One region of the Ruminococcus sp. OA3 genome, then DNA from elsewhere that is predicted to be linked to it. Evidence: a T-box and tRNA genes for the amino acid it is inferred to sense, from the RefSeq annotation. Region 1 holds a T-box; the other holds one or more tRNA genes.

Region 1 (7,471 bases):
CCCGCACCATGTAATCGCCGACCTTCTCATATTTCCCGGCGGCAGGTACATCCGTTTCACTGGAAGTTATCTCATCATGGAGAATCGCGTCAAAGAAAATACGTTCCAAATATTCAAACTTTGCATACATCCCCTGCGACGCCCAGACAAGGGCACTGCGTACATACGCGGAATGTACCTTAAATAACTCGTGATCCACCTCAAAACCGAGTGACTTTGCAAGCAATACTGCAAAGACGATAACGCTGTGGGTATTTCCCTCCCGAAAGGGATGCGTCTGCCAAATCTGGGCGATAATTAAATGTTTATACGATTTTGTAGGTTATCTGGTTGGGATATTTTCTATTTTTAGTGAGCTTCTCTGGAAATCAGGTGCCAAAAACCCGCAAAAGCCCAGTAAGACTGTGCCTCTGCGGGTTCTCTTTATCGATTATTTTTTACTCATCCAATGTACATTGCATCTCCGAACGAGAAAAAACGATATCTCTCTCTCACGGCTTCCTCGTACGCCCTCATGATATTCTCCCTGCCTGCAAGTGCCGATACCAGCATCATCAGCGTGGATTCCGGAAGATGGAAATTTGTGATCAGGCCATCTATCATTTTAAATCTATAGCCAGGATATATAAAAATATCCGTCCATCCGCTTCCCGCATTCAGAATTCCATCATCGCCCGTGGCCGATTCCAGCGTCCGGCAGCTCGTCGTACCGACAGCAATCACACGATGTCCCGAAGCTCTTGTTTCGTTGACCAGTTCTGCCTGATCCTCTTCAACGATATAAAACTCCGAATGCATATGGTGGTCCGTCACGTCATCTACCTTGACAGGACGAAAGGTTCCAAGCCCCACATGAAGTGTCACATGGGCAATCTGAACCCCCATTTGCTTTACCTCTTCCAGCAGTTCCTGCGTAAAGTGGAGTCCGGCAGTCGGAGCTGCAGCTGAACCGTCATGTTTTGCATAGACTGTCTGGTATCTGTTTTTATCCTGCAGTTTATGCGTAATATACGGGGGAAGAGGCATCTCTCCGAGTACATCCAGTATTTCTTCAAAAATCCCGTCATACGTAAACTGAATCAGACGGTTTCCCTCTTCCACGATATCCAGGACTTCACCTTTCAAAACCCCGTCTCCGAAGATAAGCTTTGTGCCTGGTTTTGCCTTTTTGCCCGGTTTTACCAGAGTTTCCCAGATATCATTCTCCCTGCGCTTTAGCAGCAGGATTTCTATATGTGCGTCGGTTCCCTCCTTTCGGCCAAACAGACGTGCCGGGATAACTTTCGTGTCGTTGATCACAAGGCAGTCGCCCGGATGCAGATACGTGAGGATATCCGTAAACCTGCGGTGTTTGATCTCTCCGCCCTCTTTGTTAAGACATAACAGTCTGGAATCGGAACGGTTGGGAAGCGGGTCCTGAGCAATCAGTTCCTCCGGCAGTTCATAATAAAAGTCTGATGTTTTCATATGTCACTCTCCCCCAGGTAAAATATCCGGTCTTCTTCCAGGATACTGGCAGTCCCGTTCTTCACTTCCACGATCGACACTCCGCAGTTCGGAGGCACGTGTCCACGCCAGAATGACGGCGTAAAGTCCTGATAAAAGTAATTCATCAGTGCACGCAGCGTACATCCATGTGTCGAGAGCAGTACCGTATCCTGCTCATTTTTCAGTTCATGAAGCAGTTCATCCATGAAATGCTCCGTACGCCTGCAGACTTCCATGACGCTTTCTCCTCCTCTTGGAGGAGTGAATTGAAATGGATCCCGGAAAAACTGTTCAAAAGAATCCGATGGAATCTCATAATTGTCTCTGCTGCAGGAAAGACCTTCCCACTCTCCAAAGCTGATCTCTTTAAGGCGATCTTCTTTTACGATCGGAAGCTGCCTTTCTCCTGCAACCAGTTCTGCCGTCTGTACAGCCCTTTTAAGCGGACTTGTGTAAATCCTGGTAAATGGAATATCCCGCATCGCTTCGCCCGTCTCCCGGGCAAGTGATATCCCGTTTTCATTTAATGGAATATCACTCATGCCCTGAAGCCTGGCCTGCGTGTTCCAGGTCGTTTCTCCATGTCGTATTACATATAATCTCATAAAACACCTGTTACTGTCTGAGGACAGCTCCCAAATCTTCCAAACCATTCAGTATCTTTTTCATTGCAGCAGTGATATCTGCTTCCTCAAGAGTTCTGTCAGCGGCACGGAACGTAATCGAATATGCAACTGATTTAAAGCCGTCTTCAATCTGGCTTCCCTCATATACATCGAACAGCTGATAGCTTTCCAGAATTTTTCCGCTGCGCTGTTCAATCACAGCTTCAATCTGACCGACGAGAATTTCTTTTGGCAGTACCATACTGATATCACGTGTCACCGCGGGGTATTTTGCAATGCCTGTATATTTTCTGTCATATGATGCAAATTCAAGTACTTTTAAGATGTCGACAACTGCCACATACACACGTGTTCCGATATCATAGTTATCAGCAACATCCGGATGTACCTCTCCAAGATATCCGATATTTACGCCATCGTAAATAACATTTGCCTGCCTGCCCGGATGCAGGAACGTCTTCCCTGCCTGCGGGTCATATTGCGGCTTCCTGTGCATTCCCACCTTCTCCAGAAACTCTTCGATGACGCCTTTCATCGTGAAAAAGTCTCCGTCTCCGTACATTCCGAGAGTAAGCATCATTCTCTCTTCGGGCAGCTCTTCAAGCGGCAGCTGTCCTGGAATATAAATGTTGCCAAGCTCGTACAGCTTCACATTCTTATTTCTGCGGTTGTAATTGGTGGACAGTGAAGTCAGCATCCCGTTCAGAGAAATTGTACGCATGATACTGAAATCCTCGCCCAGCGGATTCATGATCGTCACTGCCCTCCTGAGCGGACTGTCCGGTGTAATCAGCAGCTTATCAAATACCTTCGGACTTTCAAATGAGTAGCACATCCCCTGTGAGAATCCGCAGTATTCTGCTACGTCTCTGGCGGTTTCCTCAATGCGCATTTTAAATGAAATCTTACCGGTTGTAGCCTCCCCGCTCGGAAGTGTAGTGGGGATGTTGTCATACCCGTAAAAACGTGCAACTTCTTCCGCCAGATCTGCTGTCCGGAAAATATCGTGTCTGAATGTGGGAGCCACAATCTCATTTGTTCTCTCATCATACACCAGTTCTACACGTTTCAGATACTCCAGCATCTGTTCTTTTGGAATATCAGTGCCGAGCAGTGCATTAATCTTCTCCGGCTCAAACGGTACGCGCACAGGTTCTTTCTTTTTTGTATAAACGTCTGCGGTGCCTCCGACGACTTCGCCTGCACCCAGCTCTTCCATCAGCTGGCATGCACGGTCGATTGCGGCTTTCGCATTATTGGGATCCAGACCCTTTTCGAATTTCCCGGAAGCATCCGTACGCAGGCCGACACGTTTGCTGGACAGTCGGATATTCGTTCCGTCAAAACAGGCAGCCTCGAACAGGACTGTTTTGACAGAATCTGTGATCATGGAATTTTCGCCGCCCATGATGCCTGCAATACCCACTGGTTTCTCGGCATCGCAGATCATCAGAACTGAATCATCCATTTTGCGCTCCTGGCCATCCAGAGTCACAAAGTTCTCATCTTTTGCCGCACGCCTTACGATGATTTCATGTCCCGCAATCATATCAAGATCATACGCGTGCATCGGCTGTCCATACTCCTCCATCACGTAGTTTGTGATATCTACAAGGTTGTTGATCGGACGGATGCCATTCGTCGCCAGGCATCTCTGCATCCATTTTGGTGATGGTCCGACCTTGACATTTTTCACCACGCGCGCACAGTATCTCGGACAGAGATCCTCATCTTTAACCGTCACTTTGATATAGTCATTGACATCCTCATCATTTCCGGTCTCATTTACAGCAGGCGGATGAAATTCTTTTCTGAAGGTAGCAGCAGCTTCACGTGCGATTCCGATCACACTGTAGCAGTCCACACGGTTAGAAGTCACCTCATACTCAAATACAACATCTTCGAGGCCCAGCGCTTTGATGGCACTCTCACCAACCACGGAATCCTCCGGGAAAATATAGATACCATACTCCGGAGCTTCCGGGTACATGTCTCTTGTACTTCCGAGCTCCTCGATGGAACACATCATACCGTAAGACTCGATCCCTCTTAGTTTCCCTTTTTTGATCTTGATACCGCCCGGTGTCTTCTTTCCATCGTGTCCTCCTGCCACACGGCCTCCGTCCAGGACAACCGGCACTTTGTCTCCTTCTTTCACATTCGGAGCTCCGGTCACAATCTGTACATTTTCGGTTCCCACATTTACCTGACAGATAATCAGTTTATCCGCATCCGGATGCCTCTCGATTCTCTCGATCTGCCCGATGACAATATCCGACAGATCTGCATCCAGCTCCTCATACCCTTCTACTTTCGTTCCGGAAAGTGTCATGGCGTCTGTATATTCCTGCGCCGTCACATCCAGATCCGGCACATATTGTTTGATCCATGATAACGATGTATTCAATTTTTCTTCCTCCTGAATTTTAGATCATAACTACGCGTCTGCGCTTAGAACTGTTTTAAGAAACGGTCATCATTTTCATACAACAGTCTCATATCATCAATCTCATACTTTAATAATGCGATACGTTCCAGTCCGACCCCAAAAGCAAAACCTGTATATTCATCCGGATCAATGCCGCACATCTCCAGCACATGCGGATGAACCATACCACAGCCCAGGATCTCGATCCAGCCGGACCCTTTACAGAAACGGCAGCCGCTCCCGCCACATTTGAAGCAGGTTACATCAACCTCCGCACTCGGTTCTGTAAACGGGAAATGATGCGGACGGAATTTGGTTCTCGTCTCCTCACCGAACAGTTCCTTTGCAAACTCCTCCAGCGTTCCTTTCAGATCCGCAAATGTAATATTCCTGTCAACAACAAGACCTTCAATCTGATGGAATGACGGGGAATGTGTTGCATCCACTTCGTCGGAACGGAATACGCGTCCAGGTGCAATCATACGGATCGGAAGCTTCCCCTCCTCCATGACACGTGCCTGTACCGGGGATGTCTGGGTGCGCAGCACAATGTCTTTATTGATATAGAATGTATCCTGCTCATCCTTTGCCGGATGATTGGCAGGAATATTCAGTTTTTCAAAATTGTACATGTCGTACTCCACCTCTGGGCCTTCCACAACCTCGTACCCCATGCCGATGAAAATCCTCTCTACTTCTTCCAGTGCGATCGTATTCGGATGCCGATGACCCACTCTGGCGCGCTTGGCCGGGAGTGTGACATCGATCACTTCCTCTTTCATCTGGTGTTCACGGATCGCCCTTTCCAGGCGCACCTTTGTTTCTTCCAGATACTGCTCGATCTTTTCCCTTGTCTCGTTGACCATCTGTCCCACTTTCGGACGATCTTCCGCCGCAACATCCTTCATGCCCTTCAAAACAGAAGTTAACTTTCCTTTTTTTCCAAGAAAGCTGACACGCACATCATTTAACTTGTCAAGAGCATCCGAATCCTGAATGTTCTGTGTTGCCTCATCCAGAATTGCCTGCAATCTGTCTTTCATACTTTCACTCATGGTTCATTCTCCTTATCGATAGATTAATTTTCCATTTAATAAAAACGCCGTACGATCCCGGGGAGCGCTTTTATTGTACAGGGGACGAAGTTTCCAAAACAATTAAAAAAACTCCGTCCGCAAAAGGGACGAAGTTTGAAATCCGTGGTACCACCCTGATTCCCGGTTTTCACCGGGCACTCAAACAGCTTAACGCGCTCCGTACGGCATCTCCTACTTGATTTCAGAAATGCAGCTCCAGTGGGAATCTCAATATGTATCTGAACTCAAGGAGGCTTTCAGCCGGTGACCTCCCCTCTCTGATAGAAAATACATATCTACTGACACTTTCATCGCCGATATTTGTATAATTACTAATTTTAACACAAAGACCCGATGTGTCAAGAGAATTTTACTTTTTTTTATCTTTTTATGCTTTTCAAATAGAAAACACCGCATGCAAAATCCTTTTCTGATCTGCATACGGCATTTTTAATTATCAGTCTGTTTTATAACTGAGGTCCTGCAGAAACTAATGCTTTTCCTGCTTCATTGCCCTCATATTTTGCAAAGTTCTTTATAAATCTCTGTGCCAGGTCTTTCGCCTTCGTCTCCCACTCAGAAGCGTCTGCGTAGGTATCGCGTGGATCAAGGATCTTAGGATCTACGGACGGAAGCTCTGTCGGAATATCAAAATTAAAGAATGGAAGTTTTTTCGTCGGTGCTGTTGCAATGGATCCATCCAGAATTGCGTCGATGATACCACGAGTGTCACGGATGGAGATACGTTTTCCCGAACCATTCCATCCGGTGTTCACAAGGTATGCCTTTGCACCGCTCTCCTGCATTTTCTTAACAAGTTCCTCTGCGTATTTTGTCGGATGCAGTTCCAAGAATGCCTGACCGAAGCAAGCGGAGAAAGTAGGCGTCGGTTCAGTGATTCCACGCTCTGTACCGGCAAGTTTTGCCGTGAATCCAGACAGGAAATAATACTGTGTCTGTTCTGGAGTTAAAACAGATACAGGAGGAAGAACGCCGAATGCATCCGCAGACAGGAAGATCACATCCTTTGCTGCCGGAGCTGTTGAAACCGGACGAACAATATTTTCGATATGGTCAATCGGATAAGATACACGCGTATTCTCCGTCACGCTCTTGTCATCAAAGTCAATCTTACCGTCAGCATCAAGCGTAACGTTCTCCAGAAGAGCATTGCGTTTGATTGCATTGTAAATGTCCGGCTCAGACTCTTTGTCAAGGTTGATTACTTTAGCGTAGCATCCACCCTCAAAGTTGAATACCCCTTTATCATCCCAGCCATGCTCGTCATCTCCGATGAGAAGACGTTTCGGATCTGTTGACAGTGTGGTCTTTCCTGTTCCGGAAAGTCCGAAGAAAATTGCAGTATTCTCACCGTTCAGATCAGTGTTTGCAGAGCAGTGCATGGAAGCAATGCCTTTAAGCGGCAGGTAGTAGTTCATCATGGAGAACATACCCTTTTTCATCTCACCGCCGTACCAGGAATTCACGATAACCTGCTCACGGCTGGTGATGTTGAACATTACAGCGGTCTCTGAATTCAGGCCCAGCTCTTTATAATTCTCTACTTTTGCCTTTGAAGCGTTGTACACAACAAAATCCGGCTTAAAGTTTTCCAGTTCCTCTGCTGTAGGCTGGATAAACATGTTCTTAACAAAGTGAGCCTGCCATGCCACCTCAACAATAAAACGGATCGCCATCCGGGTATCCTCATTGGCACCGCAGAATGCGTCTACAACAAAAAGTCTTTTGTTGGAAAGTTCTTCCTTGGCAATTTTCATTACCACATCCCATGCTTCCTGGCTGGCGGGATGATTGTCATTCTTATACTCATCAGAAGTCCACCATACAGTGTC
Region 2 (7,471 bases), 1.9 Mb from region 1:
CCTCCGGGAAGTACCCGTTTTGAACCCACTCCTGTATTTTTTCTCCGGCATAGATAAAGCTTTCATCCTCAAAGCTGCCACTTCCGTCAACTGCAGCGCTGAACGGTTCCAGTCCGCCTTTTCTTGTTGCAAGATTCATAAAATACATGGAACCTGTCCATTTAGGAGCATTTGCCAGCGCAAACGGAATCTTTCCATTTTCCACCAGAGTATCACATACCTTCTCTAATTCAGAAACTGTCTTTGGTACTTCAAGATTATACTGTGCAAAGATATCTTTATTATAGTAAATTCCGGATACTGAGACGTTGATCATACCAACACCATACAATTTGTCTTTGTATTTTCCCTGTGCAATCGTAGCATCCAGAATCTTATCTTTCCAGGGTGCCTTTTCGTACAGTTCATCCAGTGGCTGCGCAAATCCCGCTTCAACATATTCATTCATCGGGCCACCGGACCAGTTCGTATAGATATCCGGGCATTCACCTGAACTCATGGCAATCAGCAGCTTTTCCTTATAAGCATCTGCTTCCATGGCTACATTCTCTATCCTGTAGCCTGATTTCGTGTTCTCATTAAATGCCTCTGTAGCATCCTCATACAGAGAAATATCCGGTTCATCTGTACCGATATGCCAGAAAGTGATGACCTTGTCATCATCGCTCTCCTCCGCTGCCTGTGAAGACTCCTGCCCTTCTGCAGTTTTTTCTTCTGTTTTTCCGCTGCTCCCGCATCCGGAAAGCATCCCGCCTGCCAGAACAACCGCCATTGTCAATCCAATCCACTTATTAGCTTTTCGCATGTTCTTTCTCCTTCATCATTTTTGTGCAGTACTGCTTGCTATGTGTTTTGATGGGTATAGATTACCACCATCTATTCAGATTTCCAATTAAGATAAATGATATGTCCAATATAATATTTTGTCTTCTTGTGTACAAGGTCAAATATTTCAAGAAAGCTTGACTGATTTTTATATGTTCATGGTGAATGGTATTTTTTATACTATAGAAAAAGGAACTACTGATCACGGAAACGGAGGAAAAATATATGGCAAGCCTGTCATTAACACACATTAACAAAACATACCCCAATGGATTTGAAGCGGTAAAAGATTTCAATCTGGAAATTGAAGATAAAGAATTTATTATTTTCGTAGGACCTTCCGGATGCGGTAAATCCACCACGCTGCGCATGATCGCCGGTCTTGAAGAGATTTCATCCGGTGAATTAAAAATCGATGAGCAACTTGTCAATGATGTTGAACCTAAAGACAGAGACATCGCAATGGTCTTTCAAAACTATGCCCTTTATCCGCATATGACCGTATATGACAATATGGCATTTGGACTAAAAATGCGTAAAGTTCCCAAAGATAAGATCAAAGAAATGGTTCTTGAGGCTGCCCGCATTCTGGATCTTGAAGATCTGCTGAAACGAAAGCCAAAAGCTCTTTCCGGCGGACAGCGACAGCGTGTTGCAATGGGGAGGGCAATTGTCAGAAATCCTAAGGTATTCCTAATGGATGAACCCCTTTCCAATCTGGATGCCAAGCTGAGAGTTCAGATGCGTATTGAGATCTCAAAGCTTCATCAGAAACTGGGTTCCACCATCATTTATGTAACACACGATCAGACAGAGGCCATGACACTTGGAACAAGAATCGTTGTAATGAAAGACGGCGTGATCCAGCAGGTGGCGTCTCCAAAGGAATTGTATGCACACCCCTGTAATAAATTTGTGGCGGGATTTATCGGCTCACCGCAGATGAATTTTCTGGATGGTGTTATCTCCAGTGAAAATGGGAACGTTTATATTACAATTGGAAAGTGTAAACTACTGATCCCCCCGTCAAGAGCAAAGGCGCTGACAGATAATCAATATATTGGCAAAACCGTTACTCTCGGTATTCGTCCGGAAAACATTCATGATTCTCAGATTTTCCTGGAAACCACGCCGCAAAATGCAGTAGAATCTACTGTTAAGGTATCAGAGCTTTTGGGTGCTGAGGTCTACCTGTATTTTGATGTCGAAGGCACTCAGGTTACTGCACGTGTCAACCCGCGTACAGACCTTAAAGCAGGGGATTCTGTCAGAGTAAATTTTGATATGGAAAAAGCACACTTCTTTGATAAGGATACAGAATTGATCATTAATGTATAGCAGAAAAAAACCTTGAATATCAACTTGTTCAAGGTTTTTTCGTTATATTATTTATAAAAACGGTAATACTTAACAATACACACATTACTGCTGCGGCACGGGAGGTATACATGAATCATATCATCAAAAAACGCTCGTATTTTGAAGGATGGTATCTGAAACAACAGACGGGACATAAATCGATTGCGCTGATCCCATCCTTTCATACGGATGATGACAGGCAGATATCCGCCAGGCTTCAGATTATTACAGAAGATCGTTCCCTGGTGGTTACATTCCCTTCCATAACAATGGATGTGAAACGAAACCATTTTTATGTGCGCATGGGTAACTGCATCTTTTCAGACAAAGGCTGCCGTCTTTCCATACGGGAACAGGGTGTGAATCTTACAGGAAAACTGCGTTATGATTCGGTGGTAAAACCAGCATATAATATTATGGGACCGTTTTGTCTTCTTCCCGGAATGCAGTGCAGGCACAGCATTTTCAGCCTGAATCACCGAGTTGATGGTAAGCTGATATTAGATGAAGAAGACTTTCTGTTTCAAAATGGAACTGGTTATATTGAAGGGGACAGAGGTCAGTCTTTTCCGGACAACTATTTGTGGACACAATATAATGACGACAAAACCTGTATTATGCTGGCTGCAGCCAGTATTCCAGTCTTAAAGTTAAGCTTCTGCGGATGTATAGGAATCGTATGGCTGAATGGCAGGGAATACCGAATCGCAACTTATCTCGGAGCAAGAGTCATCTATGCGGACAAAAAGAAAATCGTAGTAAAACAAAAAGACAGTGTCCTATCGGTACAGCTTATTAAAGGAACACCCCATTCCCTGCAGGCGCCTGTTCAGGGAAAAATGGACCGTACCATCCATGAAAGTCTGGCGTGTACTGTAAAATACCGTTTTACCAGGTGCGGAAAAGTTATGTATGAAGCAATCTGTCCAAATGCAAGCTTTGAAGCAGATATTTATCATGCGTAGATATCACAACATTCAGAATCAATATTATAAGCGGACATTCGCAATATCAACAGGATGCGAATGTCCGCTTAGATAATTATAAAATCTTTTATATAGATATATATACATTTTAATCTGGAAAGACTGAAACAAAAACACAAAAATAGCGCAAACCCTTGGATTTACGCCATTTTTTCCTTATGAGACATCGGGGATTCGAACCCCGGACAACTTGATTAAAAGTCAAGTGCTCTACCAACTGAGCTAATATCCCATTTTACCTGTCATAAGTCAGGTAATGCCTGGTTCCGGAATCGAACCAGAGACACGAGGATTTTCAGTCCTCTGCTCTACCAACTGAGCTAACCAGGCATGTACAAAATATAAAATTATTTTGTTTGAATCTTCAAACAATAATTGCGGGAGTAGGATTTGAACCTACGACCTTCGGGTTATGAGCCCGACGAGCTTCCAGACTGCTCCATCCCGCGATAATATATAAACTTGTATGTTCTCTCAACTAAATTCGCACTAAAGTGCTCATTAAGGTTCGTGAACCACCTCGCACTAAGTTCATGCGGCGCCTGATGGCTTGCATTCACTAAGTTGCTTTCGGTGAGTGTATGGAGAAGGATTCGAACCGTTTTGGTTTTGAACCAAAAAGATTTGTTTCTTTCTCTCAATGGATGGAGAAGGATTCGAACCTTCGAAGGCGTTGCCAACAGATTTACAGTCTGCCCCCTTTGGCCACTCGGGAATCCATCCAAATTATTATTACTCATTGTTTCCAATGAAAGCCGATGATCGGACTCGAACCGATAACCTGCTGATTACAAATCAGCTGCTCTGCCAATTGAGCCACATCGGCACACCTAGTCATCTTAAAAAAAGAATGGGACCTATAGGGCTCGAACCTATGACCCTCTGCTTGTAAGGCAGATGCTCTCCCAGCTGAGCTAAGATCCCATCACAATATAAATATAACTTAAGAGTTATATAACGACCCAGAAGGGACTCGAACCCTCGACCTTCGCCGTGACAGGGCGACGCTCTAACCAACTGAGCCACTGGGCCTTTCTTAGAAGGATATACCTTCAAAACCGCATACACTATTACATCCATCCACGCTTCTACCGTCTTCTTTCGGGTCATTCGATCTCCGCTTCTCTTGCTTCCTTCTGCTTATGCAGGGGAAGTTCGATCTCGCTTTGCTCTATCGAACGACCTTCACACTAAGTTCCTGCTTCGACTTCGTCTTGCACTCCCTAAGTGTTCAGGTCAAACCCTCGACCGATTAGTAGCAGTCAGCTCCATACATTGCTGCACTTCCACCTCTGCCCTATCTACCTCGTCGTCTTCAAGGGGTCTTACTACTTTACGTATGGGATATCTCATCTTGAGGGGGGCTTCACGCTTAGATGCCTTCAGCGTTTATCCCTTCCCGACTTGGCTACCCGGCCATGCTCCTGGCGGAACAACCGGTACACCAGTGGTCAGTCCAACCCGGTCCTCTCGTACTAAGGTCAGCTCCTCTCAAATATCCTACGCCCACGCCGGATAGGGACCGAACTGTCTCACGACGTTCTGAACCCAGCTCGCGTACCGCTTTAATGGGCGAACAGCCCAACCCTTGGGACCTACTACAGCCCCAGGATGCGATGAGCCGACATCGAGGTGCCAAACCACTCCGTCGATGTGAACTCTTGGGAGTGATAAGCCTGTTATCCCCAGGGTAGCTTTTATCCGTTGAGCGATGGCATTCCCACTTAAAACCACCGGATCACTAAGTCCTACTTTCGTACCTGCTCCACCCGTCGGTGTCGCAGTCAAGCTCCCTTCTGCCTTTGCACTCTGCGAATGGTTTCCAACCATTCTGAGGGAACCTTTGAGCGCCTCCGATACCCTTTCGGAGGCGACCGCCCCAGTCAAACTCCCCACCTGACATTGTCCCCCAGCCGGGTCACGGCTGTTGGTTAGAAATCCAATACTGCAAGGGTGGTATCCCAACATTGACTCCACACAAACTGGCGTTCGTGCTTCTTCGTCTCCCACCTATCCTGTACATGCAATACCGAATCCCAGTATCAAGCTGGAGTAAAGCTCCATGGGGTCTTTCCGTCCTGGCGCAGGTAACCAGCATCTTCACTGGTACTTCAATTTCACCGGATGCATTGTCGAGACAGTGCTCAAATCATTACGCCTTTCGTGCGGGTCGGAACTTACCCGACAAGGAATTTCGCTACCTTAGGACCGTTATAGTTACGGCCGCCGTTTACTGGGGCTTAAATTCAAAGCTTCGCCTTGCGGCTAACCTCTCCTCTTAACCTTCCAGCACCGGGCAGGCGTCAGCCCATATACCTCACCTTTCGGTTTTGCATAGACCTGTGTTTTTGCTAAACAGTTGCTTGAGCCTATTCTCTGCGGCCATCTTTCGATGGCACCCCTTCTCCCGAAGTTACGGGGTCATTTTGCCGAGTTCCTTAACAATGCTTCTTCCGTCGGCCTTAGGATTCTCTCCTCATCCACCTGTGTCGGTTTACGGTACGGGTACACGGTAAACAATAGCGGCTTTTCTTGATACATGGCTCATGCACTTCCCTACTTTATTTCGGTCCGCATCACGCCTTCGGATTGTAAGGCGGATTTGCCTGCCTTACTCCTACCTCGCTTGCCCCTGGATTCCATTCCAGGGTTGCACTTTCCACATATGTCCCCACAGTTCTGTTACCTTGCAGTACAGGAATCTCAACCTGTTGTCCATCGACTACGGCTTTCGCCCTCGCCTTAGGCCCCGACTTACCCAGAGCAGATCAGCTTTACTCTGGAAACCTTGGATATTCGGCCGAGAGGATTCTCACCTCTCTCTCGCTACTCATTCCGGCATTCTCTCTTCAAGACTCTCCACGGCTCCTTACGGTACCGCTTCTTCGCGTCTTCAATGCTCCTCTACCGATGGTATTGCTACCATCCCACGGCTTCGGTGTTGTGTTTCAGCCCCGGACATTTTCGGCGCAGGACCTCTCGACTAGTGAGCTATTACGCACTCTTTGAATGTATGGCTGCTTCTGAGCCAACATCCTAGTTGTCTTCGAAATCCCACATCCTTTTCCACTTAACACACACTTTGGGACCTTAGCCGGTGGTCTGGGCTCTTTCCCTTTTGACTATCCAACTTATCTCGTATAGTCTGACTCCCATGAATCATCTTACTGGCATTCGGAGTTTGATATTCTTCGGTAAGCTTTGACGCCCCCTAGGAAATTCAGTGCTCTACCTCCAAAAGACTCTCATGAGGCTAGCCCTAAAGCTATTTCGAGGAGAACCAGCTATCTCCGGGTTCGATTGGAATTTCTCCCCTATCCACACCTCATCGCCACCCTTTTCAACGGATGTGCGTTCGGTCCTCCATTGCCTTTTACGGCAACTTCAACCTGGACATGGATAGATCACCCGGTTTCGGGTCTACTCTGACTGACTTAATCGCCCTATTAAGACTTGGTTTCCCTTCGGCTCCACACCTTGAAGTGCTTAACCTTGCCAGCCAGCGTAACTCGCCGGACCGTTCTACAAAAAGTACGCGGTTCCACCTGTAAAGTGGTTCCACAGTTTGTAAACACAGGGTTTCAGGTTCTCTTTCACTCCCCTCCCGGGGTCCTTTTCACCTTTCCTTCACAGTACTATGCGCTATCGGTCACTAAGGAGTATTTAGCCTTGGGGGGTGGTCCCCCCGACTTCCCGCAAGGTTTCTCGTGTCTCGCGGTACTTTGGATCCTGCTCGCTCTCGCCTGCTTTCGTATACGGGGCTTTCACCCTCTCTGGCTGGCTTTCCCAAAACCATTCTACTAGCATTGAAGTCACTTTCTGCAGTCCGTAACCCCAGCATGCACGCATGCTGGTTTAGGCTCCTTCCATTTCGCTCGCCGCTACTTTGGAAATCGATGTTTCTTTCTTTTCCTCCGGGTACTTAGATGTTTCAGTTCCCCGGGTTCCCCTCCATACGTTATGAATTGGCGTATGGATACATACCGTTTGGGTATGCAGGTTTCCCCATTCAGAGATCTCCGGATCGTAGGATATTTGCTCCTCCCCGAAGCTTTTCGCAGCTTATCACGTCTTTCATCGGCTCTTAGTGCCAAGGCATCCACCCTGCGCTCTTTCTTGTTTGACCTTCCTGCTCCAATAGCGTTTGGAACAGTCGGTACTTGCGATGCTTTCGCATCGAGCGTTTCGTTTCATTGCGTTTACAATGTTTGATTCACCACATGCATCTCTGCCTGTGGTTCCTCGGATGTCTTTTCCTATCTCTAACGTTTCTTGCTTATCAGCTTCGCTGATAAGAGATG

What was found. The T-box of region 1 lies ahead of pheS (phenylalanine--tRNA ligase subunit alpha). A T-box ahead of a tRNA ligase gene usually reads a tRNA of that ligase, here a tRNA-Phe.
Region 2: it has a tRNA-Phe gene. The T-box ahead of pheS (phenylalanine--tRNA ligase subunit alpha) is inferred to sense a tRNA for this amino acid. The anticodon was not compared.

What each region holds. Positions count from the first base shown of each region.
Region 1 is NZ_JAKNTO010000001.1:2,622,601-2,630,071, reverse strand. It holds gene MCG98_RS11790 (hypothetical protein) at 1-130, opposite strand, end outside; gene queA (tRNA preQ1(34) S-adenosylmethionine ribosyltransferase-isomerase QueA) at 442-1,467, opposite strand; gene MCG98_RS11780 (histidine phosphatase family protein) at 1,464-2,093, opposite strand; gene pheT (phenylalanine--tRNA ligase subunit beta) at 2,104-4,521, opposite strand; gene pheS (phenylalanine--tRNA ligase subunit alpha) at 4,566-5,585, opposite strand; T-box leader at 5,719-5,939, opposite strand; gene pckA (phosphoenolpyruvate carboxykinase (ATP)) at 6,086-7,471, opposite strand, start outside.
Region 2 is NZ_JAKNTO010000001.1:691,650-699,120, reverse strand. It holds gene MCG98_RS03265 (extracellular solute-binding protein) at 1-805, opposite strand, end outside; gene ugpC (sn-glycerol-3-phosphate ABC transporter ATP-binding protein UgpC) at 1,051-2,163, shown strand; gene MCG98_RS03255 (hypothetical protein) at 2,274-3,149, shown strand; tRNA gene MCG98_RS03250 (tRNA-Lys) at 3,330-3,402, opposite strand; tRNA gene MCG98_RS03245 (tRNA-Phe) at 3,428-3,500, opposite strand; tRNA gene MCG98_RS03240 (tRNA-Met) at 3,546-3,619, opposite strand; tRNA gene MCG98_RS03235 (tRNA-Tyr) at 3,812-3,893, opposite strand; tRNA gene MCG98_RS03230 (tRNA-Thr) at 3,924-3,996, opposite strand; tRNA gene MCG98_RS03225 (tRNA-Val) at 4,022-4,094, opposite strand; tRNA gene MCG98_RS03220 (tRNA-Asp) at 4,129-4,202, opposite strand; rRNA gene MCG98_RS03215 (23S ribosomal RNA) at 4,403-7,296, opposite strand.